DNA from 3 places in the Streptomyces sp. NPDC005483 genome. Region 2 is predicted to be linked to each of the others. Evidence: riboswitches for the same ligand, from Rfam matches in the RefSeq annotation. Region 2 holds a riboswitch; each other region holds the start of a gene.
What was found. A riboswitch is a leader RNA that binds a small molecule or an ion and turns the genes downstream of it on or off. The one in region 2 is predicted to bind S-adenosylmethionine.

Region 1: it holds a riboswitch for S-adenosylmethionine, as region 2 does, so the genes downstream of both, thrC (threonine synthase) here and ABZT06_RS11155 (aminotransferase class V-fold PLP-dependent enzyme) in region 2, are expected to answer to the same signal.
Region 3: it holds a riboswitch for S-adenosylmethionine, as region 2 does, so the genes downstream of both, ABZT06_RS01965 (putative leader peptide) here and ABZT06_RS11155 (aminotransferase class V-fold PLP-dependent enzyme) in region 2, are expected to answer to the same signal.

The regions. Positions count from the first base shown of each region.
Region 1 is NZ_JBEXEA010000012.1:115,207-123,051, reverse strand. It holds gene ABZT06_RS23735 (extracellular solute-binding protein) at 1-654, shown strand, start outside; gene ABZT06_RS23730 (DUF3263 domain-containing protein) at 688-921, shown strand; gene otsB (trehalose-phosphatase) at 925-1,746, opposite strand; gene ABZT06_RS23720 (trehalose-6-phosphate synthase) at 1,749-3,146, opposite strand; gene ABZT06_RS23715 (glucosyl-3-phosphoglycerate synthase) at 3,242-4,186, opposite strand; SAM riboswitch class I at 4,335-4,493, shown strand; gene thrC (threonine synthase) at 4,511-5,791, shown strand; gene ABZT06_RS23705 (MoaD/ThiS family protein) at 5,881-6,156, shown strand; gene ABZT06_RS23700 (cold-shock protein) at 6,600-6,806, shown strand; gene groL (chaperonin GroEL) at 7,533-7,845, shown strand, end outside.
Region 2 is NZ_JBEXEA010000004.1:477,215-485,059, reverse strand. It holds gene ABZT06_RS11180 (NYN domain-containing protein) at 1-1,189, opposite strand, end outside; gene ABZT06_RS11175 (hypothetical protein) at 1,225-1,464, opposite strand; gene ABZT06_RS11170 (rhomboid family intramembrane serine protease) at 1,636-2,376, shown strand; gene ABZT06_RS11165 (Lrp/AsnC ligand binding domain-containing protein) at 2,373-2,654, shown strand; gene ABZT06_RS11160 (hypothetical protein) at 2,651-2,818, opposite strand; gene ABZT06_RS11155 (aminotransferase class V-fold PLP-dependent enzyme) at 2,989-4,350, opposite strand; SAM riboswitch class IV at 4,481-4,597, opposite strand; gene trpD (anthranilate phosphoribosyltransferase) at 4,674-5,738, opposite strand; gene ABZT06_RS11145 (cytochrome bc complex cytochrome b subunit) at 6,236-7,845, opposite strand, start outside.
Region 3 is NZ_JBEXEA010000001.1:422,229-430,073, reverse strand. It holds gene ABZT06_RS01980 (NtaA/DmoA family FMN-dependent monooxygenase) at 1-444, shown strand, start outside; gene ABZT06_RS01975 (LLM class F420-dependent oxidoreductase) at 578-1,501, shown strand; gene ABZT06_RS01970 (DUF1684 domain-containing protein) at 1,591-2,415, shown strand; SAM riboswitch class IV at 2,505-2,618, shown strand; gene ABZT06_RS01965 (putative leader peptide) at 2,638-2,769, shown strand; gene ABZT06_RS01960 (ABC transporter substrate-binding protein) at 2,984-4,603, shown strand; gene ABZT06_RS01955 (ABC transporter permease) at 4,608-5,567, shown strand; gene ABZT06_RS01950 (ABC transporter permease) at 5,564-6,487, shown strand; gene ABZT06_RS01945 (ABC transporter ATP-binding protein) at 6,484-7,845, shown strand, end outside.

The DNA of each region.
Region 1 (7,845 bases), on a different contig from region 2:
ACCATGCAGTGGCTGCTGAGCGGAGGCGGCGGATACGTCGACGACGTCGGCACGTACGGCATCGACTCCACCGAGAACGTCGCCACGCTGAGCTGGCTCAAGAACGACCTCGTCGGCAAGGGCCTGACCGGTCCCGTCGCGCCCGAGAACCTGAACCGGGCCGCAGCGTTCTCGGCGTTCGCCGCCGGGGACGTCGGGATGCTCAACGGGCACCCCTCGCTGATGAAGATCGCCGCCGACAAGGGGGTGAAGTTCGGGATGGTCCCCATGCCCGGCGTCGACGGGCCGACCAGGAACTCCATGGGGGTCGCCGACTGGATGATGGCCTTCAGGCAGAACGGGCACGCCGAGCAGGTCGGCGACTTCCTCGACTTCGTCTACAGCGAGAAGAACGTCCTCGCGTTCTCCCGGGAGTACGACCTGCTGCCCGTGACGAACTCCGCGTCCGAGGTCATGAGCAGTGACTCCCGGGACGCCGACCTCAAGCCCTTCCTCGACGCGCTGCCCAGCGCGGAGCTGCCCCCGGTGGGCAAGACGTCCTGGGCCTCCGTCAGCGCGGCCGTGAAGCAGCGGATCGGCTCCGCGGTCAGTTCCGGCGGGGACCCCACCGAGGTGCTGCGCGCGTTGCAGCTGACCGCGCGGAACGCCGAGTAGTCGCTGTCGGTGGCGGGCGTTACGGTTCCGGGCATGGAGCATGCGGAACTCGACCGTCGTGAGCGGGACATCCTCGCGCTGGAGCGCCGCTCCTTCGCGGGGCCCGGCGCGAAGGAGCGGGCGATACGCGAGGAACTGGGCCTGGCCCCGGTCCGCTACTACCAGTTGCTCAACGCCCTGCTGGACGACGCACGCGCGCTGGCCTTCGACCCGGTGACGGTGAACCGGCTGCGGCGCGTGCGTCAGGCCCGGCGTTCGGAGCGCTGAGGGTCAGGCGAGGTGTTCGGCCAGGCCCCGCAGCAGGCTCACCGTGCCGGCCGGGCCGTCCACCACCAGGTCGGCCCGCTTGCGCAGCTCCGTCACCTCGTCGCTGCCGCTGCACACCAGAAGGCCGGGGGTACCGGTGGCGCGGAGGTCGTCGACCGCGGAGAAGGCGGGCAGGTCGCCCAGGTCGTCGCCGCCGTAGAGGACGGACGTGGCGGACAGTTCGCGGACGTGGGTCCGCAGGGCCACGCCCTTGTCCATGCCCGGCGGGCGCAGTTCCAGGACCAGCCGGCCCGGTTCGACGATGAGGCCGTGGCGGGTGGCCAGACCGGTCAGCGGGGCGCGGAGGGCGTCGAAGGCGGCCTGCGGGTCCGGGGCCCGTCGGGTGTGCACGGCCACCGCCCGGCCGCCCTTCTCCTCGATCCAGGCGCCGGTTCCGTCGAGGAGCCGCGGCAGCTCGGCCCGGACCGCGGCCACGCCCGGATGCGGCTCGGGCGCCGTGACCTGGCCCGTCGCCGCGTCCCAGCGCTCCGCGCCGTAGTGGCCCAGGACCGTCAGGTGCTCCAGGCCGGGTACGTCCGCGAAGCCGCCGTAGCGGACCGCGATCTCGGCCGGGCGGCCGGTGACCACCGCGACGGAGGCCACCTTCGGCGCCAGGGCGGCCAGGACGGCCACCGCCTCGGGGTGCGCCCGCGCCTGCTCCGGATCGGCCACGATCGGCGCCAGCGTCCCGTCGAAGTCGAGCCCGATCACCGCGCGGCGCGGCTCCGCGAGAATCGCCCGCAGCCCGTCCCGGCCGGCGGCGGTGGTGGGGGTGGGAAGGCTCATGGTCACCCGTTCAGTGCGTTCAGCTGGTCCAGGAACCACTGCGCCGGCGGGAGCGCCGTCGCCGCCGCGGCGAGCCGCTTCGCGCGTTCGGCCCGTTCGTGGGGCGGCAGCGTCAGGGCCTCGTGCAGGGCCGCCGCCGTCTGCTCCACGTCGTACGGGTTCACCACGATCGCGTCCTCGCCCAGCTCCTCGTACGCCCCGGCCTCCCGCGACAGCACCAGCGCGCACCCCTCGTCGGAGACCACCGGCACCTCCTTCGCGACCAGGTTCATGCCGTCCCGGATGGGGTTGACCAGCGCCACGTCGGCCAGCCGGTACGCGGCGAGGGAGCGCGCGAAGTCGTCCTCCACGTGCAGCAGGACCGGTGTCCAGCCGGGCGTGCCGAACGCGTCGTTGATCTCCTCCGCCACTCGCTGCACCTCGGCCGTGTAGTCCCGGTACACCGCCAGGTCCTGCCGCGACGGGTACGCGAACGCCACGTGCACGACCCGCTCCCGCCACTCCGGCCGCGACTCCAGCAGCCGCCGGTAGGCGTGCAGGCCCCGCACGATGTTCTTGGACAGCTCGGTGCGGTCGACCCGGACGATCGTCCTGCGGCCCTCGCCGATCTCCTCGCGGAGAGCGCCGATGCGCTCCTCGACGTCGGCCTCGTGGGAGCGCGTGCGCAGGAAATCGGCGTCCGCGCCCAGCCCGTGCACGCCGATACGCGTTTCGCCGAGCCCGCCCGCGAACTCCGTGCAGCAGGCCGTGAAGGCGTCCGCCCAGCGGCGGGTGAGGAAACCGAGCCGGTCGGCGCCCAGCATGCCGCGCAGCAGCTGCGAGGCGATGTCGTCCGGCAGCATCCGGAAGTAGTCCACCGGTGCCCACGGCGTGTGCGAGAAGTGGGCGATACGCAGGTCGGGGCGCAGCTCGCGGAGCATCCCCGGCACCAGGCACAGGTGGTAGTCCTGCACCAGGACCGCCGCCCCCTCGGCCGCCTCCTCGGCGAGCGCCTCGGCGAAGGCGCGGTTGTACGTCTCGTACGACGCCCACTGCCGCCGGAACTCCGCGTCGAAGGACGGCTCCAGGGGAGTCTGGTAGAGGAGGTGGTGGACGAACCACAGGACCGAGTTCGCGATGCCGTTGTACGCGTCCGCGTGCACGTCGGCCGGGATCGGGAGCATCCGGACGCCGTCCTCGCCGACCCCCTGCCGTACCGCCTCGCGGTCACCGTCGGACAGCGCCGAGCACACCCACAGCGCGCCCGCCTCCGGACCGATCGCCGACAGACCCGAGACCAGTCCGCCGCCACCCCGTCTGGGTTTCAGCGAACCGTCCTCCTGGACCTCGTAGGAGACCGGGCCGCGATTGGACGCGACCAGTACCTGGGCAGCACCCTGCACGGAAGACGTGGAAGCCATACGCCTCAACCTAGCCCGGCCCCCAAACGCTCAAACGTACGGATGCGCCCAGTGGGCGGACGTATACGGAACGCTCCGTTCTGTTACCTGGACCGTCACGCGACCTTCCGCTCCGCGTACTCCGCGATCTCCACCATCGGCGGCCGCTCCTCCGTGTCCACGGAGTACGTACGCGGCTCGAAGCCGTCCCGGCCCCGCTCGAACTGGGTGAGGGAGGGCCGGATCAGATGGCCGCGGGCCAGCCTCAGCTGGGCGGTGCGGTAGATCGCGGCGGACATCCGGCCCAGGGCCTGCCCGTCCTGGTGGCGGTGCTTGCGCACCCCCACGTCGACCTGGGCGAGCGCGTCCAGGCCGACCAGGTGCAGGGCGTCGACCAGCATGCCCAGCTCAACGCCGTAGCCGACGGGGAACGGCAGCTGCTCCAGCAGCGAGCGCCGGGCCGCGTACTCGCCGCCCAGCGGCTGCACGAAACCGGCCAGCTGCGGCCAGTGCATGTTCAGCAGCGGGCGCGCCATGAGCTCGGTGACCCGGCCGCCCTGTCCGGCGGCGCCGCCCAGGGGACGGTCGTACATGCCCTTGACCAGGTCGACCCCGGGGTCGGTGAGCAGCGGGCCCACGATGCCGGAGACGAAGTCCGAGGAGAACTCCTTCAGGTCGGCGTCGATGAAGCAGACGATGTCCCCGCTGGTGGCGAGCAGGGAGCGCCACAGGACCTCGCCCTTGCCGGGCACGGCGGGTATGCGCGGGAGGATGTCGTCACGGTGGACGACCCGCGCGCCGGCCGCGGCGGCGACCTCGGACGTGCGGTCGGTCGATCCCGAGTCGACGACGACGATCTCGTCGACGAGCGGGACCTGCTGCATGAGGTCATGACGTATCACGGCGACGATGTCACCGACCGTCTCCTCCTCGTTGAGCGCGGGCAGGACGACACTGACGGTCTGACCCGAGTTCCGCTTCGCGGCCATGATCCGGTGGAGCGGGCGATCGGTCACGGACCAGGAACGGGTGGCCAGCCAGCGCTCGACTTCGTTCAGCACAGTGCGCGGCTCCTCTGCGTGTGATCTGCGGGTGATCCATCTCGCGGTTCGGACGACTCTCTCAACTGTCCTGGTCGTCGGTTACAGTCTTGAACAACGCGGATGACCATCGCATGTCCAGGTTGGCCCGCCGTTCACAACTTCATACCGCTCATCCAGAGGGGCAGAGGGATACGGCCCGATGAAGCCCCGGCAACCCTCCAGTCGGTTCTCGTAGCGATCGATGACGATCGTCTCCGCGAGGCTCCCGACTCGGGAAGGTGCCAAATCCGTCTCACGGCGAAGTGCGTCGTGAGGAAGATGAGGAGAAAGGGCCTCGCCTCCATGGCTGCGCAGACTGTTGCAAGCACCACGAACTCCGTCGATCTGGGTCCCGCCGCGGCGCTGAGCTGCCGCGAATGCGGCCACCGCGTCCCGCTCGGCCCGGTCTTCGCCTGCGAGGAGTGTTTCGGCCCGCTCGAGATCGCGTACGACTTCTCGGCCTACGACACCGAGGAGCTCCGCAAGCAGATCGAGGCGGGTCCCGCGAACATCTGGCGTTACGCCCCGCTGCTGCCCGTCCCCGCGGACGTGGCGGACAAGCCCAACATCAACCCTGGCTGGACCCATCTCGTCAAGGCCGACAACCTCGCCCGTGAGCTCGGGGTGACCGGCGGCCTGTACATCAAGGACGACTCCGGCAACCCGACGCACTCCTTCAAGGACCGGGTCGTCGCGCAGGCCATCGAGGCCGCTCGCGCCTTCAACTTCACCACCCTCTCCTGCTCCTCCACCGGCAACCTCGCCGGCGCCGTGGGTGCCGCCGCCGCCCGGGCCGGCTTCCGTTCCTGCGTGTTCATCCCGCACGACCTGGAGCAGGGCAAGGTCGTCATGGCCGCGATCTACGGCGGCGAGCTCGTCGGCATCGAGGGCAACTACGACGACGTGAACCGCTTCTGCTCCGAGCTGATCGGCGACCCGGCGGGCGAGGGCTGGGGCTTCGTCAACGTCAACCTGCGGCCTTACTACGCAGAGGGGTCCAAGACCCTGGCGTACGAGATCTGCGAGCAGCTGGGCTGGCGGCTCCCCGACCAGCTGGTCGTGCCGATCGCCTCCGGCTCGCAGCTCACGAAGATCGACAAGGGTCTCCAGGAGCTGATCAAGCTGGGGCTCGTCGAGGACAAGCCGTACAAGATCTTCGGCGCGCAGGCCGAGGGGTGCAGCCCGGTTTCCGTCGCGTACAAGGCGGGGCACGATGTGGTCCGGCCGCAGAAGCCGAACACCATCGCCAAGTCGCTGGCCATCGGCAACCCCGCGGACGGGCCGTACGTCCTGGACATCGCGCGTCGTACCGGCGGTGCGGTGGAGGACGTGAACGACGAGCAGGTCGTCGACGCGATTCGGCTGCTCGCCCGGAGTGAGGGGATCTTCGCGGAGACCGCCGGTGGGGTGACCGTGGGTGTGACGAAGAAGCTGATCGAGAACGGCGTGCTGGATCCCTCGCTGACGACCGTTGTGCTGAACACCGGGGACGGTCTGAAGACGCTGGACGCGGTGGCGGGTACGGGTCTGACGGCGACGATTCGTCCCAACCTTGATTCGTTCCGCGAGGCCGGCCTCGCATAAGAGGTCGTTGTTCGTCTGCGGGCCTGCGGGGGCTGGTCGCGCAGTTCCCCGCGCCCCTGGGTGCGTTTACCTGACCGGAGGTCTTGAACATGAGCGTTTCCGTCCGTATCCCCACCATTCTGCGCACCTACACCGGCGGGCAGGCCGAGGTGCAGGCCGAGGGTGGGACCCTCGCCGAGGTCATCGCCGATCTGGAGAAGAACCACACGGGTATCGCCGCGCGTGTTCTCGACGACCAGGGCAAGCTGCGGCGGTTCGTGAATGTGTACGTGAACGACGACGATGTGCGGTTCGAGCAGGGGCTGGAGACGGCGACGCCCGACGGCGCCGGCGTCTCCATCATCCCGGCGGTCGCCGGCGGGTGACCGTATGACTGGTCATTACCTTCGGTAACAGTAATTACCGAGTGTTCATCTGATTGCCCTCTCCGCGAGAGAAGCGGAGGGGGCAATTCTCTATGGTTGAGCACGGTACAGTTGGGGAAGCTGCGGCTCTCTTCATGCCGCACGCATATGAGTTCTCGCTTCGCGGGCGATGAGAAGTAGCCAAAGTGTGCGCGTCTTATGTGCCTTATGTGTCCTTTATGGGGCCCGACTTGCCCCGAATTCAGGCGAATTCTCGCTACATTCCGGACCCCTTCCGTCCAGAATTCTCGTCCGATTGACCTGTTGCAGACGGCAGTTGGACAGATACATTCAGCCGCGGTCGACGCGTTCCGGCGCACGCCCCCAACCATGTGGGGGGTGAGGTCTGACCCGGATCCATGAAGTGTGGGTCCGTGCAAGGGCCAGTAATAGGGGAGTTAGGCATGGCTCAGGGCACCGTCAAGTGGTTCAACGCGGAGAAGGGGTACGGCTTCATCGCGGTCGACGGTGGTGCGGATGTATTCGTCCACTACAGCGCGATTCAGATGGACGGCTACCGCACCCTTGAAGAGGGCCAGCGGGTCGAGTTCGAGATCTCGCAGGGTCAGAAGGGGCCGCAGGCGGACATGGTTCGTCTCGCGACTGGCTGAAGCACGCGCCGGGTAACAACAGCGTCGTTCTTCGTTCTTCTTCGGAGGGCTCGTACCCCATGGGGAGTCATGGGTACGGGCCCTTCGGCATGTGCCTCCGGCGGTTGAGCGGGGGGTTGTGCGGGTGTGGGTTCGTTGTCTTGTGCGGGTTCGGTCGGGGCGGGCCTTTTGCGCAGTTCCCCGCGCCCCTGATGCGTTGGCCTGCGGCGGCTGGGCGGCTGGGCGGCTGGGCGGTCGGGCGGCTGCGGGGTCGGTGGGGGCGGGCGTTTTTGCGCAGTTCCCCGCGCCCCTGGGTGCCTGCGGCGCAGCTGCGGGCCCGGTGGGGGGTTGTGTAGCGCCTGCGGTAGGTCGGGGCCGGGGTGGGGGTGTCCGTCCTCGGTCCGGCGGCTCGGTCTCTTGAGCAGGGCCCCGTGACGGACGTCGGCTGCTGCGGGCGGAGACCCCCCACCCCATCCCCTGCCCGCCGTGCGCGGCTCGCGGGTCGTGGGCTGACCGGGCCTCTGGCGGGTGGGCCGGGGGCTCGATACGCGAGAGGCGCTTGCACTCGACCATGCCGAGTGCTAATCATTGGCGTTAGCACTCTGAAGGTGAGAGTGACAAAGATGGACCGGGTCGGTGAGGCCCGCAGGCCATGTGGGGCAAGGATCCACAGGCCGGCGAGCCGTCCGTCGCGGGCGCGGGCGCGGTCCGAAGGAATCACCCCCAGTCCTGGAGGGACCACTTCACATGGCCAAGATCATCGCGTTCGACGAGGAGGCGCGGCGCGGCCTCGAGCGCGGCATGAACCAGCTCGCGGACGCCGTGAAGGTGACGCTCGGCCCCAAGGGCCGCAACGTCGTCCTCGAGAAGAAGTGGGGCGCCCCCACGATCACCAACGATGGTGTCTCCATCGCCAAGGAGATCGAGCTCGAGGACCCGTACGAGAAGATCGGCGCCGAGCTGGTCAAGGAAGTCGCCAAGAAGACGGACGACGTCGCCGGTGACGGTACGACCACCGCGACCGTGCTCGCCCAGGCCCTGGTCAAGGAGGGCCTGCGCA
Region 2 (7,845 bases):
CGCCCGCCTTGGAGAACAGCACCCGCACCCCGCGCGGCGGCGCGAGCAGCACCGGCGCGGCCAGCTCGGCCCCGTCGAAGACGCAGGTCACCTCCGCCCCGGTCTGCGCGGCAAGCTGGGAGAGCTGCCCGAGGAGCCTGAGACGCTGCTTCTCCAGCGGCATCTGGGGATAGCCGGTCTTGGTCACGTTGTAGCCGTCGACCACCAAGTGCGCCTGGGGCAGGGCGAGAAGCTGGTCCAGGATCGCCGGGTCGTTCTCGGACAGTGCCCGCGCGGCGATGTCCTTCGGGGTCATACGGCCCGGCTCGACCGCGTCCACGGTCTCGGCGGGCCGGACGGAGACCGGCGGCAGGGCCAGTTCCCGGCGCAGCCCCTGGGCCGCCTCCAGAACGGTGTCCAGAAGCAGACGCACGCGCATGTCCTCGACACTGCGCCCCTCCCGTGCCGCTCTGCGCGTGGCCTCCAGAGCGGCCTCCGCCTCCCCGAGGCGGGCCTTCAGGCGGCGGGACTCGCTCTCGGCGGCGGACACCTGGGTCTGGCTCTCGGCGCGCGCGGACTCCATCTCGGCCTGCTGCTTGCGCAGGGCCGCCTCGCCGCGCTTGACGTCACTGAGTGCCGCGCGCAGCTTGCGGTGAAGCGATTCGGCTTCCTTCTTGGCGGACTCCAGCTCGGTGCGCAGCCGCTCGGTCTCGGCGCGCGTCTGGTCACGGGCGGCCGTGAGCTCCTCGCGCAGCCGCTCCAGCTCGGCACGGCTCTCCTCGTCGGCCCGCTCGGCGTCCGCGCGCTGGGCCTCCTCACCGGCCGCGGTGACCAGCTTGACCCAGCCGGTGGGACGCAGGACATAGGCCGCGGCCGCCACGTCGAGCGGCTCCGCGGCCGGAGGCGGGGAACCGGAGTCGAGGGCGCCGCACAGCTCCGGCTGGGCCTCCCTGAACTTCTCCCCGATGCGCTGGCGGAACAGCGGATCGGTCTCCAGCGCGGCCGCCATCGCGTTGCCCGCGAACTTGGCCCGCCGGTTCGGCGCGAAGCGCGCGTACTGTCTCAGCTGTGCGGGCAGTTCGCCGACGGTCAGGCCGCCGAACCCCTCGGAGACGATGTGCACGACCCGGCGCCGGACACCGTCGGGCAGCGGGCGGTCGAGCACCTCGGCGGTGCCGTCGCCCGGCTCCCCGCCTTGTGTCTCCACCATCCGTCACACCCCATCACTGTGCGGGGCCGGCCCTGTCAGGAGCCGGCGCCCGGCCTGTCCACGAGTTCCACCTGGTCCACGGCGTTGCACCAGCGGCACCGCACCGACTCGATGGTCTCACTGACCACCTCGCGCTCCTCGACCTTCGGCTCTCCGGCCAGGTCGAGGTGGACGTACTCGACGACCTTCGACGAGCGGGTCACGTCGAAGCGCGTGAGGTTGCCGCAGAGGGTGCAGCGCCACCGCGTCGAGGCGGTCGGAAGGGGAACCGTCATCGTGGCTGTGCTCTTTCCTACTAGCCATTGTCAGTGACACACCGGCGTCCCGGTGCGTGTGGCTCGTAACCCTACGGCCTGGCGGGTACTCGCCGCTCGGGCGTCCACAGGACCTGTGCGGCGGCGAGGCGCTCTGTTCGGTTGCGTCCCGTTACGTCATGCTCTGTGTTCATGATCCGCAACTGGAAGGTGACGGTCGGTGGAACAAGCAGGGCGCTGAGGGGGCCGGCTCCGGTCACCTACGGCCTGATCGCCCTGTGCTGTCTGGTCTTCGTGATCGGCCCCGCCTCGGGTCTCGATCCGGCCTACGGCTCCGGAGACGCGGCCCTGGCCGCACAGCGCGCCTACTTCCACCGCTGGGGCGTGGTCCCCGCCGAGCTCTTCGAGGGCGCGCCCGGCGCCGCCCTCACCCCGGCCACCGCACTGTTCGTGCACGGCAGTTGGGTGCACCTGCTGGGCAACATGCTCTTCCTGTACGTCTTCGGGGTGATGACCGAGGAACGGATGGGCCGGCTGCAGTTCCTCCTCTTCTACGTCGGCTGCGGCTACCTCGCCCTGCTGGGCTACGCGGCCGCCAACGCGGGCTCCGAGCAGTCCCTGGTCGGTGCCTCCGGGGCGATCTCGGCGGTACTCGGCGCGCTTCTCTTCCTGTTCCCCGGAGCCCGGGTGACCAGTCTCCTGCCGTTCCTCTTCTTCCTGCCGCTGCGCTTCCCCGCCTGGGTCGTCCTCCCCTTCTGGGCGGCGCTGCAGTGGCTCGCGGCGGGCCGGGCCTCCGACGGCCCCGGGGTGGCCTATCTCGCCCACCTGGTGGGCTTCGGCCTGGGCCTCGTCTTCGCCTGGGTGCGTTTCGGCCGTACCACTAGAGTGAAGGCCGCCCCAGCTCCGTCCCCCGAGGGAGAGAACCAGCCGTGATCACCGCGATCGTGCTCATCAAGACCAGCGTGGACCGGATCCCCGAGATCGCGGAGCGGATCGCCGCGCTGGAGTCCGTGAGCGAGGTCTTCTCGGTCACGGGCACGTACGACCTGATCGCCATGGTCCGGGTCAAGCAGCACGAGGACCTCGCCGAGGTCATCCCCGGCAGCATCAGCAAGATCCCGGGCGTCGAGGCGACGGACACCCACGTGGCCTTCCGCACCTACTCCCAGCACGACCTGGAGGCCGCGTTCGCGATCGGCCTCGACAGCTAGGAGACCGGCGTGAGCACGGTGACGCCGTCGGCGGTCGCGACATGGGCACGGCTGCCCCGGACCACCGGGGACTGGGTGCCGACGGACGCCCCGCCCTCGACGCGCTTGTGCCAGGTCTGCCTGCCCGCACGGTTGACGCCGTAGAGGTGAACCGGAAGGACCACACCGTCGATCCGTCGGCCGGGTCCAGGGCGAGGAGTTCGTAGTCGGTCGCGGTGACGCCCGGGCCGCGGAACGGCACGCAAGGTGGGCCCGCCCCGCCGACGGTCTGCGCGGCCCGCCCGGCGCCTGGGCGAGCCACACCTCGCCCATAGGCGCGCCGGACGCCAGTACGTCAGACGGCCGGGACGCAGCGGCCGTCCTCGGTGCGGTACGTCCACTTCGCACCGTCCGCGACCAGTTCCTTCACGGCCTGCACGAACCGCTCCACGTGCTCGTCCGGCGTGCCCGCGCCGAAGCTCACCCGGATCGCGTTGAGGGACTTCTCGCCGGGCGCGGCCTCGGGGGCGCCGCACTCGCCCTGGGACTGCGGGTCGCTGCCGAGGAGGGTGCGGACGAGGGGGTGGGCGCAGAAGAGGCCGTCGCGGACGCCGATGCCGTACTCCGCGGAGAGCGCGGCGGCGAAGTGGGAGCTGTTCCAGCCCTCGACGACGAAGGAGATCACGCCGACGCGGGGGGCCTCGTCGCCGAAGAGGGACAGGACGCGGACCTCGGGGACGTCGGCGAGGCCCTGGCGGACCTTCTCGATCAGGTACTGCTCGCGGGCGACCAGGCTGTCGAAGCCGGCTTCGGTCAGGGCCTTGCAGGCGGAGGCGATGGAGTAGGCGCCGATGACGTTGGGCGAGCCGGCCTCGTGGCGGGCGGCGCTGTCGTGCCACTCCACGTCCACTCCCCCGTCCTCGCGCCGGGTGACCTTGCGGCTGGCGCCGCCGCCCGCGAGGTAGGGGTCGGCGGCCTTGAGCCAGTCGGCGCGGCCGGCCAGGACGCCGGAGCCGAAGGGGGCGTAGAGCTTGTGGCCGGAGAAGGCGATCCAGTCGACGTCGAGGTCACGGACGCTCACCGGGTGGTGCGGAGCCAGCTGGGCGGCGTCCAGGACGATCCGGGCGCCGTGCGCGTGGGCGGCGGCGGCCAGCTCACGGACCGGCCACAGCTCGCCGGTGACGTTGGAGGCGCCGGTGACGCAGACCAGGGCCGGGCCCTGGGGGTCGCGGTCGGCGAGGGCCTTCTCCAGGGTCTCCACGGCCTGCCGCGGGGTGCGCGGGGCGTCGAGGTAGCTGACCTGGGCGTCCTTCCAGGGCAGCAGGCTCGCGTGGTGCTCGGTCTCGAAGACGAAGACCTGGCAGTCGGCGGGGAGGGCGGCGGCCAGGAGGTTGAGCGAGTCGGTGGTCGACCGGGTGAAGACCAGCTGGTCGTCGTCGCGGCAGTCGAGGAACTCGGTGACGGTCCTACGGGCGTTCTCGAACAGGTCGGTCGACAGCTGGGAGAGGTAGCCGGCCCCGCGGTGCACGCTGCCGTAGTAGGGCGCGTACGCCGCCACGTCGTCCCAGACCCGCTGGAGGGCCGGAGCGCTGGCCGCGTAGTCGAGGGCGGCGTAGGTGACCTCGCCGCCGGTGACGAGCGGGACGGTGACATCCCGGCCCAGAACGGGCAGCTGGGCACAAATGGTCTGGGTGGAGGCAGCGGTGGAGACAGACATGGGGGACTCCCGTGAAAAGAGAAAGGGTGATGATGAGATGGGTGCGCGGAGGCGGGGCTCGGCGGCCCTATCGCATTCGCTTGCTCACGGAAGACTCCCTCGAACGACCAGGACCCCTGGTTTCGAGAGGGGCCCGCGCTTGCCGTAGACCTCGCTGCCTACGGCCTGGTCTTCACCCGGGGCACCCCGCCACGGACGGAGGGTTGCCGGACAGTCGGCCGGGGCCTCATGACTGTCACTCATGACCTGGTCAAAGAACGTACGTGAAGTGATCGTCGTCCCGCAACCCGTGTCCGGATCGCGGGACGACTCCCGGTCGCACGCTAGGCGTTGCTCGCGGCCACCCAGCGCTCCAGCGTCCGCTTCGCCGACCCCGAGTCGATCGATTCGGCGGCCTTGTCCATCCCGGCCCTCAACTGCTCGGCCAGCGTCCCGGAACCGGGGTCCAGGGCCACCAGCGCGGCCGCCGAGTTCAGGAGTACGGCCTCCCGGACCGGGCCCCTCTCGCCGTCCAGGAGGTTGCGCGCGACCTCCGCGTTGTACGCCGGGTCACCGCCGCGCAGGGCCTCCACCGGCACCAGGTCGAGGCCCACGTCCCGGGGGTCGAAGCTCTCCTCGGTGACCTTGCCGTCGCGGACGGTCCAGACGTGGGAGGTCGACGTGGTCGTCAGCTCGTCGAGGCCGTCGTCGCCGCGGAAGACGAGCGCGGAGTTGCCGCGCTCGGCGAAGACGCCCGCGACCACCGGGGCCATGCGCGGGTCGGCGACTCCGACCGCCTGGGACCGCACCCGGGCGGGATTGGTCAGCGGGCCGAGGATGTTGAACACCGTGCGGATGCCCAACTGCCCGCGTGCGGCGCCCGCGTGACGCAGCGCCGGATGGAACTTGATCGCGAAGCAGAACGTGATCCCGGCCTCCTCCGCCACCTCGGCCACCCGCTGCGGGGTCAGCTCCAGGTTGACGCCGAGCTTCTCCAGGACGTCGGAGGCGCCGGACGCGGAGGACGCGGCCCGGTTGCCGTGCTTGACGACCGTGGCACCGGCTCCGGCCACGACGATCGCCGACATGGTGGAGATGTTGACGGTCTTGGCGCCGTCGCCGCCGGTGCCGACGATGTCCACCGTCCGCCCGGGTACTCCGATCACGTTGGCGTGCTCGTACATCGCCCGGACGAGGCCGTTGATCTCCTCGACCGTCTCGCCCTTGGCCCTGAGGGCGACCACGAAACCGGCGATCTGCGCGTCGGTCGCCTCGCCCTGCATGATCCGGTCCATCGCCCACGCCGTCGCGTCGGCGCTCTGGTCACGGCCGTACAGCAGGGCGTTCAGTACCTCGGGCCAGGAACGGCCCGCCGCGGTGTCGCCTCCAGCGGGGGTCACAGCGCTCATGGGGCCGCTCCAGATGTCGTAGAAAAGTGTGCCCACACCCTATCCAGCCCGGCGCACGACAAAGGGCCCCCGTCCGGCGTTCGGACGGGACGCAGAAGACCCGGTGGGTCGGACGGAGCCTCCGCCCCGGGCGGCCCGACTCCCGTGGTCGGGCGCGGCCCCGCGCGTTGGGCAGCTCTGTCACGTCGTCCTCGGCCCGACGGGGCGGTGGCGCAACCCCCTCGGGCCGCACGGCTGGACGCACCGGACCTGGTTCGCCCCCTCGCAGACGCGGCAGAAGGAGCCGTCCCGTGCTTCCTCCTCGGCCTCGGGCCGGCGGGCCCTTCACCGCCTCCTCGACCGCACAGCCGCACTCCGGCCGTCGCGGACACGGCAAAGGCTCCCGTCCCGTGGATCGGGCAGGGCCGCCCGGTCCGGTGCGCCCCCCTCGCGGTACGGCAAAGGGCCCGTCCGGTGGGTCGGACGGGCCCTTCTACCGCGCGTGGCGAGCGCAGCGATCAGTGGTGGCCGTGGCCGCTCGTGATCTCCTTGTACTCCTCGACGGTCGGCTTGGCGATCTGGGCTTCCTCGCCGTAGTACGCCTCGCTCAGCTTGGCGCGCAGCTTCTCGGAGCCCTTGACCTTGCGCTCGACGCCGTTCTCGTCGGTCGTCGGGCCGATCTCGGCCGGTCGGTACTGCTCGTGCGCCGTGAGCGTGTGCAGTTGCTCCTGGCTGAGCGGCTCGTGCACCTCGATGAACTCACCGTGCGGCAGGCGCTTGATGATGCCGGACTCGCGGCCGTGCAGCACCTTGTCCTTGTCGCGGCGCTGGAGGCCGAGGCAGATCCGCTTGGTGGCCACGAACGCGAGGACCGGGGCGACGAAGAACGCGACCCGGACGAACCAGGTGATGGCGTTGATCGACAGGTGGAAGTGGGTGGCCCAGAGGTCGTTTCCACCACCGATCAGCAGCACCATGTACCAGGTGATCCACGCGACGCCGAACGCGGTCCGCGTCGGGGCGTTGCGCGGGCGGTCCAGGATGTGGTGCTCGCGCTTGTCGCCGGTGACCCAGGACTCGATGAACGGGTAGACCGCGATCGCGACCAGGACCAGCGGGAAGATCACCAGCGGGATGAACACGCCCAGGACGAGCGTGTGACCCCAGAAGTTGATCTCCCAGCCCGGCATGACACGGATCAGGCCCTCGGAGAAGCCCATGTACCAGTCCGGCTGGGCGCCCGTGGACACCTGGTCGGGACGGTAGGGGCCCATCGACCAGATCGGGTTGATGGAGGCGATCGCCGCGATGGCCGCGATGACACCGAAGACCAGGAAGAAGAAGCCTCCGGCCTTGGCCATGTAGACCGGCAGCAGCGGCATGCCGACGACGTTGTTGTTCGTCTTTCCGGGGCCCGCGAACTGCGTGTGCTTGTGGTAGAAGACCAGGATCAGGTGGCCGACGACCAGGCCGAGCATGATGCCCGGCAGCAGCAGGACGTGGATCGAGTAGAAGCGGGCCACGAAGTCGCCGCCCGGGAACTCGCCGCCGAAGAGGAAGAACGACAGGTACGTGCCGACGATCGGCACGGACAGGATCGCGCCCTCCATGAAGCGGACACCGGTGCCGGAGAGCAGGTCGTCCGGGAGCGAGTAACCGGTGAAGCCGGTGAACATGCCGAGGACGAACAGCAGGAAGCCGAACAGCCAGTTGACCTCACGCGGCTTGCGGAACGCGCCCGTGAAGAACACACGCATCATGTGCACGAACATGCCGGCGAGGAAGATCAGCGCCGCCCAGTGGTGGATCTGCCGGATCAGCAGACCACCGCGCACATCGAAGGAGATGTGCATGGTCGAGTTGAACGCCTCGGACATCATCTGGCCCTGCAGCGGGATGTAGCTGCCGTGGTACTCCACCTCGTTCATCGACGGGTGGAAGAACAACGTCAGGTACACACCCGTGAGGATGATGATGATGAAGCTGTAGAGGCAGACCTCTCCCAACATGAACGACCAGTGGTCGGGGAAGATCTTGCGCATGTTGGACTTGGCCAGGGAGTAGATCCCCAGGCGGCCGTCGGCCCAGTCGGCGACACGTTCGCCGGCCGGTGCCTTCCCGCGTGCGC
Region 3 (7,845 bases), on a different contig from region 2:
ATCGACCTGTCCGACCGCGACGCGGACGGGCCGCTGCCGAAGGAGGACCCGGTCGTCAGCGAGAACGACGGCTCCTTCTGTGCCCGGCGCATCGCCGACCCGCGCACCGTCGTGGCCGAATGGCGGGCGAAGGCAGCGGCACACGGCTGGTCGCTGCGCGAGACCGTCATCGCGCTCGGCCCGCAGCGCGGGCACGTCGGCACCCCGTCGGGTCTGGCCGACAAGTTCGCCCACTTCGTACGGCACGGCGCGGTCGACGGCTTCAACGTCACGCCGTACCTCATCCCCGACGGCCTCGACGACATCGTCGACCTGCTCGTCCCGGAACTGCAGGAACGCGGGATCTACCGCACGGAATACACCGGCACCACCCTGCGCGAGAACCTCGGCCTGCGCGCACCTCTCACCCACCGGGCCGCAACGGAACGACGACAGGCGGGCTGAGCACCCGAGCCGGCCCTCCACCTCATAACCGAGTGCACATGACTGCTACTCATGACTGCGTACACATGACTGACAAGAAGCTGTCACACACGGACCGGAATGCGGGTTCGACCGACGACCGTTCTGAACTGACATGACTGTTGGAGTAGCGCTCAACGCGTCCGACGCGCCGAACCAGATCGACGCGACCGTCCAACTGGCCGAGGAGGCCGCGGAGTTCGGTCTCACGTCGGCCTGGTTCGGGCAGACCTTCGGCGCGGACTCACCCCAGCTCGCGGCGATCGTCGGGCGGGCGGTCCCCGGACTGCAGGTCGGCACCTCCGCGATCCCCGTCTTCGGCCGCCACCCCCTGCTGGTCTCCAGCCAGGCCCAGACCGCCCAGGCCGCGACCCACGGCCGCTATCACCTCGGCCTGGCTGTGGGCACGAAGCTGCTGACCGAGACGGGCTTCGGCCTGCCCTTCGATCGGCCCATCGCCCGGCTGCGCGAATTCCTCACCGCCCTCAGGCAGTTGACCGAGACCGGCACGGCCGACTTCCACGGCGAGCTGCTCACCGCCACCACCCCGATCCCGGCGCGGGTGCCGGGCGCCGAGAACGGCGTCCCCCTGCTCGTCGCCGCGATGGGCCCGCAGGCACTGCGGGCCAGCGGTGAGCTGGCCGACGGGATCCTGCCCTATCTGGCGGGACCGCGCGCCCTGGCGGACCACATCGTGCCCGCCCTGACCGCCGCGGCCGAGGCAGCAGGCCGCCCCGCGCCGAGGATCGTGGCCCTGGTGCCCGGCGTGGTCACGGACGACGTCGACGCGGTGCGGGCCAAGGCCACCGAGAACCTCGCCTTCTACGAACAGATCCCGTCCTACGCACGGGTCATCGAACTCTCCGGCGGCCGGCGGGCCGCCGACCTGGCCGTGATCGGCGACGAGAAGACGGTCGAGGCCGAGGTACGCCGTTACCGCGATGCCGGCGCCACCGAGGTCGTGTTCTCGGCCACCGAGATCGCGGGAGAAGCCGACCGTCGACGCACCTGGCGACTCCTGGGCGAACTGGCCGGCTGAGTACACGCGTCGCCTCGACGACCCCCTGCACCCCCTGCACCTCCTGCACCCCCTGCCCGAAGGCACCCCCGGCACAAAGGAGATTCCCCATGACCACCGAGGCCACCACCACGGACCTCCATGCCTTCACCGAGACCTGGCTGGAGTGGTACCGCGCCCAGGAGGCCCGGCTCGCCGCCCCGCACGGGTTCCTGGCGATCACTGGTCTGCACTGGCTCGACGACCGGCCCCAGCGCTTCCCGGACGCGCCCGGCGCGTGGCGCACCGGCCCCGAAGGCGTCGTCGTGGACCTCGACGAGGGCGAGGAACTGGTCGTCGACGGCACGCCGGTGCGCGGCGAGCACCGCTTCGGCGTGCTTCCCGAGCGCGGCGGCGTCGACGCCGTCTGGAAAGACGCCGTCATCGAGGTCGCCAAGCGCGGCGGCCAGGACATCGTGCGCCCCCGGCACCCGGACGCACCGCTGCGCACCGCCTTCACCGGAACACCCGCCTACGCCCCCGACCCGCGCTGGGCCGTGACGGGCCGCTACATCCCGTTCGACACTCCGCGGCCGACCACCGTGGGCGCCGCGGTCGAGGGCCTCGAGCACGTGTACGTCGCGCCGGGCAGGGTCGAATTCGAGCTGGACGGGCAGCAGTTGTCGCTCACAGCGTTCCCCGGCCATGGTGCGGGCCGGCTGATGGTGCTGTTCACCGACGCGACCTCCGGAGTCACCACCTACGCCGCCAACCGGACGCTCGCCCTCGATCCGCCCACCGCGGACGGCACGGTCCTCCTGGACTTCAACCGCGCCGCGAACCTGCCGTGCGCCTACACGGACCTGGCAACCTGCCCGCTGCCCCCGGCCGAGAACCGGCTGCCGGTGGCGATCGAGGCCGGCCAGAAGATCCCCCGCGAGCGCGGCGGGTCCTGAACCGGACGCGATCCCGACCCGAACTCCCCGGACAGGGCGTTCTCTTGCGCCATTGACGTACGACAAGACCGCTCCGTACGATCACGAACGGCATTGAGTGTCAGCGTCAAGCCCTGGCTCGCTGACCGGCAACCCTCCCACGCGGTGGGGTGCTCCAGGTGAAAGCCCGGCGGGATCACCGACGATCTCCGCAAGCGCGTGGCCCCGTGACCGGGGCCGGACATGTGGAGGACCGATATGCGGCACGGTGGTGAGCTCAGCGCCCGGTTCGCCGGCGCCACCGTGTTCTCCCGGCTCTCGCGTCGGCGCCACATCGACCTCAAGCGCTCGACCAGCTGTCTCTGTCAGGCCTGACGGGTCTTCCGCCCGCTGGTCGCAGTGCGGCACCTGTCGTCGCCGTACCCATCTGCGCCTGATCTCCGTCTGTCGTTGATCCGCGTTTCCCCCTGATCCCCGTCTGCACAGCGCTCCCCGGCGCCGGCGTCGCGCCGGCCGGGGCCGCATGCCCGCGCACGGCCGCGCCCTGCACCACCCCCGTGCCCGGTGACACGAGTAGGAGAAGCCCTCCGTGACTGCACTTTCCGATGTCAGAACCTCCCGGTGGGCGGCACTGACCGCCCTTGTGACCACCAGTGTTCTGCTGACCGCCTGCGGCTCCGGCGGCGGCGACTCCGCCACCGGTTCCGGGCAGCCCCGGTCCGGCGGCACCCTGAACTTCGCGGTGGGTTCGGACGCCGGCTGCGTGGATCCGCAGCAGGTCGGCAGCAACGAGACCATCTACTCGGTGCGCCAGGTCGTGGACTCGCTGACGGACCAGGACCCCAAGACCGGCAAGATCGTGCCGTGGCTGGCGAAGAGCTGGGACGTCAGCTCCGACGCCACGACGTTCACCTTCCGTCTCAGGTCGGGCGTCACCTTCAGCGACGGCTCGAAGCTGACCGCGCAGGTGGTCAAGGACAACTTCGACGCGGTGCCGAAGCTGGGCGCCCTGGGCACGCTCGCCGAGGGCTATCTGAGCGGCGTCAAGAACACCACGGTGGTCGACCCGCTCACCGTCAAAGTGACCTTCAGCCAGCCCAACGCCCAGTTCCTACAGGCGACTTCGACTCACTCGCTCGGAATCGAGTCGTCGGCGAGCGTGAAGAGGACCCCGCAGCAGAAGTGCAGCGACGGGGTGATCGGGTCCGGGCCCTTCGTGCTGAAGCAGTACGTGCAGAACCAGTCGATCACCCTGGCCAAGCGCACGGGATACGCGTGGGGTTCCTCGCGGTGGAGCAAGAAGGGCGAGGCATACCTGGACAAGCTGGTGTTCAAGGTCGTCCCGGAGGCGGGCGTACGGGCCGGAAGTCTCCAGTCCGGCCAGGTCGACGCGATCAGCAGCGTGGGCAAGGCCGACGAGGCGGCGCTCAAGGGCGGTCAGGTCACGCTCCAGCGACGGGCCAACCCCGGCGTCGTGTTCGGTCTCGGGCTCAACAACTCACGGCCGGCCCTGAAGGACCCGAGGGTGCGCCAGGCGATCCTGTTCGCCGTCGACCGGCAGCAGGTCGCCGACACCGTCTTCCCCACCGGCACCCAGGCGGCGACCAGCGTCCTCGCGCACACCACGCCCGACTACACCGATCTCACCTCCGACCTGACCTTCGACGCGGCCAAGGCCAAGTCCCTGCTGGATGCGGCCGGTTGGAGGGCCGGCAGCGACGGCATCCGCGCCCGGGCCGGCAAGAAGCTGAGTCTGACCGTCAAGTGGTTCCCCAACGCCTCCACCAACCAGCCCGCGCTGGAGCTGATCCAGCAGCAGCTCAAGGCCGTAGGGGTCGACGTGGTCCTCAAGCAGCTCCAGGTCACGCAGTTCGCCGCGACCCTCCAGTCGGGTGACTTCGACGCGGTGTGGGGGAACGTGACCCGCGCCGACCCGGACATCCTGCGCAGCTCGTTCTCCACCGAGCTGGCCAACTCCTATCAGCTGCCTGCGAGTTCCCTCGACACCGCGCTGTCCGAGCAGGCTGCGACCGTCGACTCCGGCAAGCGCCGGCAACTGGTCGGTCAGGCACAGCAGTCCCTCGTGCGGAACGCCTACTACGTGCCGGTCGTGGAACTCCAGACCCAGCTGGGCGTGGCGAAGAAGGTGCACGACCTGAACTTCGACGCCTCCAGCCGCATCCAGCTGCACGACACCTGGGTCGGCTAACCGCATGCGCCGCTATGTGATCAAACGGCTCGCCCAGGCGGTCGGGGTGCTGTGGGCCGCCTACACGGTCTCGTTCCTGGTGCTGGACTATCTGCCGGGCGACCCGGTCACCGCGATGGCCGGCGCCGGAATGGACTCGGGGCAGGTCGACCCGAAGCAGATCGCCGCCCTGCGGCACGAGTACGGCTTCGACAAACCGGTGCTGGTGCAGTACGCCGAGTCCCTCGGCCGGGCGGTGCGCGGGGACTTCGGCGACTCGGTGTCCACCGGCCGTCCGGTGACCTCGACACTGGCCGACGCCCTGCCCCAGACACTGCAGTTGACCGGCGCGGCTCTGCTGCTCGCGGTGGTCCTCGGCGGCGGTCTGGCGGTGCTGGCGACCTACACCGCTCAGCGCTGGCTGCGGCAGCTGCTGCTGTCGCTGCCGCCGCTGGGAGTGTCCGTCCCGACGTTCTGGGTGGGGCTGCTGCTCGTCGAGACGTTCTCCTTCCGGCTGCACTGGTTCCCCGCGTTCGGCAACGGCGGATTCAAGGGGCTGGTACTGCCGGCGCTGACGCTGGCCATCCCGACCGGCGCGCAGATCGCCCAGGTGCTCGCCAAGAGCCTGCTCACCGCGCTGGACCAGGCGTATGTGGAGACAGCGCGGGCCAAGGGCGCCGGGCGGTGGCGGGTCCATCTGCGGCACGCGCTGCGCAACGCGTCCCTGCCGGCGCTGACGGTCGTCGGCCTGCTGGTGGGGCAGCTGATCGCCGGTTCGGTGGTCGTCGAGACGGTGTTCTCCCGCGACGGCCTCGGCCGGGTGACCGCGGCGGCGGTCACCGCCCAGGACATCCCGCTGGTCCAGGGGGTGGTGGTGTTCGGGGCGCTGATCTTCGTGACCACGAACCTGGTCATCGACCTGGTCTATCCGCTCCTCGATCCGCGGATCGTGGTGGCCTCGGGCAGAAGGGCGGCACTCGCATGAGCCAAAACCTTGTCGACGACCCCGCCGAAACGGCACTGGGACTGGCCCGCCCGGTCGAGGCGGGGCCGGAGCCTGATCCCGGGCGCCGTGTGGACGTACGGCGGCTGCTGCGGTTCGTGGTGCGCCGCCCGGGATTGGTGCTGTCGGTGGTCGTCCTCCTGCTGGTGGTGCTGGCCTCGTTCCGGCCCGGTCTGTTCACCTCGCAGGACCCGCTGAAGGGCGTGCCGTCGGAGAACTTCCGTGCTCCGAGCGGCAGTCACTGGTTCGGCACCGACGAGTTGGGCCGCGATGTGTTCTCCCGGGTCGTCCACGGCGCCCAACTGTCCCTTAAGGCGACGCTGATCGCGGTGCTGGTCGCGTTCGTGGTCGGCGGTCTGCTGGGCGTGGTCGCCGGGTTCGTGGGCCGCTGGGTGGACGACGTACTGATGCGCTTCGTCGACGTGCTGCTGTCCATCCCCGCGCTGTTCATGTCCCTGGCCCTGGTCACCGCGCTGGGCTACGGCACGGTGAAGGTGGCGGTCGCGGTCGGCATCGCCAGTGTGGCCGCGTTCGCGCGGGTGGCGCGCGCCGAGGTGCTGCGGGTGCGGCAGGCCGTCTTCGTCGAGGCCTCACGCGCCGGCGGAGCGCGCTGGTACTCGGTCCTTGCCCGGCATGTGCTGCCCAATGCGGCGGGCCCGGTGATCGTGCTCGCCACCCTCGACTTCGGCTCCTCCATCCTGGCCGTGTCGGCCCTGAGCTTCCTCGGCTACGGCGCTCCCCCGCCGGCTCCGGAGTGGGGGACGTTGATCTCCGACGGGCGCAACTACCTCGCCAACGCCTGGTGGCTGACCGCGCTGCCCGGGCTGGCGATCGCCGCGACCGTACTGGCCACCAACCGCGTCGCCCGGGCACTGGACGGCGAATGGTCCCGGCAGCGATGACCGACGAACCCGAGATCGGCGAGAACGGTGACGACGTGAGCACACCACTGCTGGAGATACGCGGGCTGTCGGTGTCGTACCGCACCCGGGGCGGCACGGTCGAGGCCGTCCGGGGCGTGGACCTCGACGTGTGGCCGGGACAGGTGACGGCGGTGGTCGGCGAGTCCGGCTCCGGCAAGAGCACGACCGCGCACGCGATCACGCGGCTCCTGTCGGCGAACGGCCGTATCGACGCGGGCACGGTCCGTTTCGGCCGGCACGACCTGGCCACGCTGTCGGAGGCGGAGCTGCGCACCGTGCGCGGAGCACGGATCGGACTGGTGCCGCAGGATCCGACGGTCTCCCTCAACCCAGTCAAGCGGATCGGCGACCAGGTCGCCGAGGTGCTGCGCATCCACGGCCTGGCGACCCGCCGCTCGGCTTTCGCCGAGGCCGTCGCCGTGCTGGAGCGGGCCGGGCTGCCCGACGCGGCCACCCGCGCCCGGCAGTACCCGCACGAACTCTCCGGCGGCATGCGGCAACGCGCCCTGATCGCCATCGCCATCGCCGCCCAGCCCGAGCTGATCATCGCCGACGAGCCGACCAGCGCGCTCGACGTCACCGTGCAGCGGGTCATCCTGGACCATCTCCAGCGCCTCACCGAGGAGTCGGGCACCGCGGTCCTGCTCGTCACCCACGATCTCGGGGTCGCCGCCGACCGGGCACAGCGGCTGGTGGTGATGTCCCAGGGCAAGGTCGTCGAGGCGGGCCCGACCCGCGACATCCTGGCGGACCCGCAGGACGACTACACCCGGCACCTGCTGGCCAGCGCCCCCAGCCTGACCACCGCCCGGCCCCGCACTCCGGCCGCCGCCGTCCCCGAGCCCGATACGGCGCCCCTGGTCGAAGTGCGCAGCCTGGTAAAGGAGTTCAGGCTGCCCCGCGCCGGGGACGGGCCGCGCACCCTGCGCGCCGTCGACGACGTCAGCTTCACCCTGCACCGGGGCCGGACCCTCGCCCTGGTCGGCGAGTCGGGCTCGGGCAAGTCCACCACCGCGCGACTGGTGCTGCGCCTCGCCGACGCGAGCGCCGGACAGATCCTCTTCGACGGTGCCGACGTCACCAGCGCCAGGGGCGCCCAGGCCAGGCGGCTGCGCCGCCGCGCCCAGCTCGTCTACCAGAACCCGTACGCCTCGCTCGACCCCCGCTTCTCCATCGGCGAGGTGATCACCGAACCCCTCCGGGCCTTCGAGGTCGGCGACCGCGCCTCCCGGCTCACCCGCGCACGCGAACTGCTCGACCGGGTGGCCCTCCCGGCCGCCACGCTGGAGCGCCGCCCGGCGGAACTGTCCGGCGGGCAGCGCCAGCGAGTGGCGATC